2 linked regions of the Prochlorococcus marinus str. MIT 9515 genome follow. The protein of the gene in region 1 binds, or shares a complex with, the protein of each later gene. Links are inferred from orthologs where the notes say so. Each region holds a gene or a part of one and is shown in the gene's direction. Other genes may lie near its edges.

Evidence for each region.
Region 2: the proteins of mnmG (region 1) and mnmE are in contact, whole or in part, in a solved structure (PDB 9HIP), measured with the Escherichia coli proteins. The link is inferred for Prochlorococcus marinus str. MIT 9515 from one-to-one orthologs.

The regions. Positions count from the first base shown.
Region 1 is NC_008817.1:1,653,364-1,656,381, forward strand. What follows is about bases 31-2,977. They hold mnmG (tRNA uridine-5-carboxymethylaminomethyl(34) synthesis enzyme MnmG), read left to right. Parts: upstream 31-495; coding sequence 496-2,460; downstream 2,461-2,977. Other genes in these bases: dnaB (replicative DNA helicase), read left to right, coding at 31-483; P9515_RS08965 (chorismate lyase), read left to right, coding at 2,467-2,977. Outside these bases: more of dnaB, read left to right, coding at 1-30; more of P9515_RS08965, read left to right, coding at 2,978-3,018. UniProt on the Escherichia coli protein: NAD-binding protein involved in the addition of a carboxymethylaminomethyl (cmnm) group at the wobble position (U34) of certain tRNAs, forming tRNA-cmnm(5)s(2)U34.
Region 2 is NC_008817.1:197,478-200,465, reverse strand. What follows is about bases 1-2,917. They hold mnmE (tRNA uridine-5-carboxymethylaminomethyl(34) synthesis GTPase MnmE), read left to right. Parts: upstream 1-724; coding sequence 725-2,110; downstream 2,111-2,917. Other genes in these bases: nadC (carboxylating nicotinate-nucleotide diphosphorylase), read left to right, coding at 2,188-2,917; P9515_RS01070 (DUF2062 domain-containing protein), read right to left, coding at 206-658; P9515_RS01075 (RelA/SpoT family protein), read left to right, coding at 1-187. Also shown: more of nadC, read left to right, coding at 2,918-2,988. UniProt on the Escherichia coli protein: Exhibits a very high intrinsic GTPase hydrolysis rate. Involved in the addition of a carboxymethylaminomethyl (cmnm) group at the wobble position (U34) of certain tRNAs, forming tRNA-cmnm(5)s(2)U34.

The DNA.
Region 1 (3,018 bases):
GGTCAACTTCCCATTTTTATTGATGATAAACCTAATTTAAGTGTTTTAGAGATGAGATCGCTATGCCGAAGATTAATAGCTGAGCAGAAAAAAGAACTGGGTTTAATAGTTATTGACTACCTGCAACTAATGGAAGGTACAACACCAGACAACAGAGTTCAAGAGCTATCTCGTATTACTAGAGGTCTTAAAAGCATGGCAAGAGAGTTAAAAGTACCAGTAGTAGCCTTATCTCAGTTAAGTAGAGGAGTTGAGTCAAGAACAAATAAAAGGCCTATGTTAAGTGACCTTAGAGAATCGGGTTCTATAGAACAAGATGCCGACTTAGTATTAATGATTTATAGAGATGAATATTACAATCCAGAAACTGAAGATAGAGGCATAACTGAAATTATTGTCACTAAACATAGAAATGGACCCGTTGGAACTGTTAAATTATTATTTGAACCACAATTTACAAGATTTAGGAATTTAGCTAATTAATTCATCACGAAAATGAAAAAGCAACAATCCTCCAATGAATCTTTTGACGTTATTGTTATTGGAGGAGGACATGCAGGATGTGAAGCTGCCATTACGACAGCTAAATTAGGCTTTTCAACCGCATTATTCACAATAAATTTGGATAGAATTGCTTGGCAACCATGCAACCCCGCGGTAGGTGGACCAGCAAAAAGTCAATTAGTACATGAAGTTGATGCTTTAGGTGGAATCATTGGGAAACTAGCTGATGAGACAGCAATACAGAAAAGAATATTAAATGCGAGCAGAGGGCCAGCAGTTTGGGCATTAAGGGCTCAAACCGATAAAAGAGAATATTCGAAACGAATGATAGAGATACTACAAAACACTGATAATCTATCTTTGAAAGAAGCCATGATTACTGAATTATTGATAAAAGAGGTTGAAACTTTTACCAAAAACTCAAAGAATACGACAAAGCAAATTAAAGGTGTGAAAACTTTTTTTGGAACCTGCTATTCTGCAAAATCAATAATAATAACTGCCGGAACTTTTTTGGAAGGGAGAATCTGGATAGGTAATAAATCGATGTCTGCAGGGAGATCCGGAGAGCAAGCGGCTCAAGGTTTAACTGAAAGCTTACATAGTCTTGGAATAAAAACTGAGAGACTAAAAACTGGAACTCCTGCAAGAGTGGATAAAAAAAGTATTTCTTTTGATGCATTAGATATTCAGCCAAGCACAGCTTCAGATAAATATTTTTCATTTGATCCCAAAATAAAAAACGACATGCCACAAATTTGTTGCCACATAACACGAACAACTCAAAAAACTCATGAATTAATTCGTAATAATTTGCATTTAACCCCAATTTATGGAGGATTTATAGATAGTAAAGGACCTCGATATTGCCCTTCTATAGAAGACAAAATCGTAAAATTTGCAGATAAAAATTCACATCAAATTTTCTTAGAACCTGAAGGGATAAATACGCCTGAAATTTACGTACAAGGATTCTCAACTGGGTTACCTGAAAATATTCAATTAGAACTTTTAAGAACATTACCAGGTTTAAATAAATGTAAAATGCTTAGGCCTGCTTATGCTGTCGAGTATGAATACATTCCTGCAACTCAACTTAAGTTATCATTGGAAACTATTGAGATAGACAATTTATTTAGTGCTGGACAAATCAATGGTACAACTGGCTATGAAGAGGCTGCTGCTCAAGGATTAGTAGCTGGAATAAATGCAACTAGAAAACTTAATATGAAAGATCCAATAATCTTTTCAAGAGAGAGCAGCTATATAGGCACTATGATCAATGACTTAATAACACGAGATCTAAAAGAACCATATAGAGTTCTCACAAGTAGAAGTGAATACAGACTTACTTTACGAGGAGACAATGCCGATAGGAGATTGACTCCTTTGGGTTTTGAAATAGGATTAATTGATGAACGAAGATGGTTTGCTCATAAAGAAAAAATGAAATTACTTAAAGAAGAAAATTCAAGATTAGAAAATACACGTTTAAAATGTACTGATGAAATCGCCAGAAACATAGAGTTAGAAAGTGGCTCAAAAATTAAAGGATCGACGACATTGAAAGATCTTTTAAAAAGACCAAATGTTCACTACTCTGATTTTATAAAATATGATTTGGCAAACAAAAGTCTACCAATAGCAGTTATGGAAGGAGTTGAAATAGACATTAAATACGAAGGTTACCTTAAAAGACAACAAAATAATATCGATCAGATAAATCGTCAAAGTCTCAAATCACTGCCAATCGAAATTAATTATGACCTAATAGATACTCTATCTTTAGAGGCCCGCGAAAACTTAAATAAAATAAAACCTACTAATTTTGGGGATGCCTCCAAAATACCCGGTGTCAGTAAAGCTGATTTAACAGCATTACTAGTTTGGCTTAAAATAAAAGAAATAAAAAAAGAAAAGACAAATAGTTTTGTTGAAAAAAAGTTATCATCTTAAAAGAAATTGGTATCATCACTGAATAATAAACTCTTTAACTCACCAAGAATTTTATGGGAAGAGAAAGCTACTGCTTTCTTAGTTGAAAATTCTTTACCAAAAATATCTGGCTCATGGAAATTAATGTTATTAGGTGATGGTAGTCCAACAAGACATTTACAACTTTTAACTAATCAAGAAACAAAAATCAAATTAATATCTATGCAAATAGATCCTCTCTTTAATAAAGAAGGTCCAATAGAAATCAATCAATTAAAAGAACCTTTAATTAGAAGGCAAGTTTGGATTAAAAATCAAAACGAAAGTCTTGCGTGGGCTGAAAGTTGGTGGAATTCACAACAAGTCAGTGAGAATTTAAAAGCAAAAGAAGAACCAATTTGGAAAAACTTAACTCAAGATAGATCAGAATTGTTTAGAGAAGTCGATAGCATTTCAATAGTTAATGCGAATTGGTTGGAGGAAGAATTTTGTTTTAAAGGTCCATTTTGGTCAAGAAATTACAGATTTTTTCGTAATAAACAACCTTTAACCATTATTCGTGAGGTCTTCAACCCTCAA
Region 2 (2,988 bases), 1.5 Mb from region 1 along the record:
TATTCTTATGAGATTATCTGATAAAGGAATAAATGTTAGTGATGCAAATGTAAAAACCGCTTTTGGTAAACCTGCCATAATTAATTTATGTGTTGGTCTAGAAAGTTATAGCCAACTCCACAAAACTATTGATCAAATTAAATCAATGGCTGATGTATTAGATATTGCGAGAGTAGGAATAAGTTAATTTAAACTCAAAATAACTTTACAATACTCTTTTTTTAATTTTTAATTTATATAGCAAAAAAATAATCATCCCAGAAATAGAAGCTAATAGTAATCCAACTAAAGCTGAACCCAGAATTAATTTTAATGAAAAAACCCTTCCTTGTTCCCATAATTCTTCTATCAATAAATTTTTATCTAAAACAATATCAGTAGGATTTCTTAGTAAGAATGAACCAACTTTATAATTGAAGAAATAGAGAGGTACATAAGTAAAAGGATTACTTATCCAAGTGCCAATTGCAGCAAGAAAAAGATTTCCTTTAGCAACTCTTGCTAAAAATAATCCTAATAAAGTTTGAAAACCAAAGAAAGGGAAGCAACCGCAAAAGACACCAACCGCGACTCCCTTTGCATTAAAAAATGGAGTCCCCTCTTGTTTCAAAAATAATGATAGAATTTTTTTAAAGTTAAGATTTTTTATCAACTTCATTCTGAGATCTCAATCAAAAAAGTTTTCTTTGATAAGCCTACTTAATTATCCATAACATAGTGAGAGATGGAATCAATTGTCGATACTGAAGATACAATAGCAGCAATAGCTTCGGCTATAAGTCTAGGTAAAGGAGGAATTGCAGTTATAAGAGTAACAGGGGAAGAAGCAATAAATTCCTGTAAAAATATCGTCGAAACAAAATCTAAATATGCTTGGGAGTCTCATAGAGTTTTTCATGGCTACGTTAAAGATAATTTAGAAAATAAATATATAGACGAAATTTTAATTTCAGTAATGCATTCTCCTAATAGTTTCACAGGAGAAGATGTTGTTGAGTTACATTGTCATGGGGGAGTAATTGTTGTGAATAAAGTAATGGATACATTATTATCAAACAATAATAAAGTGAGGATTGCGAATCCAGGAGAATTTAGTCAAAGAGCTTTTCTTAACGGCAAAATAGATTTAACTCAAGCAGAATCAATTAATCAATTAATTAATGCAAAAAATCTTAAATCAGCAGAGATAGCTTTTAATGGAGTAAAGGGGGAAATCAAGAAAAAGATTGATGTTATTAAAAATGATTTAATCGAACAATTATCAGAAATAGAAGCAAGAGTCGATTTTGAAGAGGATTTTTCAGATTTTAATTATCATGATTTTTCTAGGAGTATTAAAAATATAAAAGAAAAAATAGAAATTCTTATCGAAAATACAAAAAGGGGGGCATCAATTCATAATGGGATATCGATTGCTCTTATAGGCAAAACCAATGTTGGGAAAAGTTCTCTTTTAAATCTTCTCTCAAAAAAAGAAAAAGCTATAGTTACTAATATCCCAGGAACAACTAGAGATATGATTGAAGTCAATTTGACCATTAAAGATATCCCAATAAAATTAGTAGATACCGCTGGGATTAGAGACACAGATGAATATATAGAAAATATTGGAATAGAGAAAACCTTTGAAATGATTCAAAAATCAGATTATATTATTTATTTATACAGCCTAGAAGATGGATTTAATAAAGATGATGAGGAAATTATAAGCAAAATTCCACGAGAAAAATTAATAACTATTTTGGGAAATAAAAAAGATTTAATTGATTCAAAAAAAAATGATCAAAAAACTTTTTCATCAGACATCGTTTTAATGAGTATCAAAAATAATGAAGGTGAAAAAGATTTAGTCGACAAAATAGTTAAAAAATGTGGATCAAAAGAATTTGAAAATATAGATATATTTTTAAATGAAAGACAAATATCAAACCTGAGGGATTGCCTAAAAAATTTAAATGATACTGATCCAATAATTGCTAATCAATTACCTTTCGATTTATTATCGATTGAAGTTAGAGATGGGATAAAAAACTTATCTAGAATTACAGGTCAAGAATTAACTGAAGATCTACTAAATAATATTTTTTCTAAATTTTGCATAGGTAAATAAATTTTTAATTAAATGACATAAATATATAAAGTAAACTTTAAAAGTTAAAATAAAATTCATTATCTATTACAAGTTTTGTGGACTTTTACTCTCCAAACATATCTAGAATTATTGATTATTGGATTGAAGAAGATATCGGAAAAGGTGATCTTACATCTTCGGCAATTACAGAAAATATTGGAAAAGCCCATTGGTTAGCAAAGGAAAAAGGAATATTTTGTGGCGTTGAAATAATAAAGACAATTTTAAATAAAATTGATGAAAACATAGATTGTAGATTTTTTATTAAGGATGGCGAAACATTTTTGAAAGATCAAAAACTTCTGGAACTATGTGGACCCTCAAGAAGCCTATTGGCAAGTGAAAGAATAAGTCTCAATATATCTATGCATTTATCAGGAATATCGACTTATACAAAAAATATTGTAGATGTTTTAAAAGGTACAAATATAAAGTTAGCAGATACAAGAAAAACTACTCCTGGTTTGAGAATATTTGAAAAGTATGCTTTTAAATGTGGTGGAGGTATTAATCATAGAATGGGACTGTACGATGCTGCAATGATTAAAGAAAACCATATTGCATGGACTGATAACTTAAACAATGCAGTAAAAAAAATTAGATTGAATACTCCATTTACAACACATATTATTATTGAAGCTGAAAATATGAAGCAAGCAAAAGATGCAGTTCTAGCAGGTGCAGATAGTATTTTATTAGATGAATTTAATCCTGAATTGCTCGAAAAATGTATTAAAGAATTAAGAGAGTTATCAATAAATAGCTCTAAAAGAACAAAGAGAAATAACTTGATCATAGAGGTCTCTGGGATTAATCCAAGAGACATTAGTAACTATTTAATTGATGGAGTTGATTTC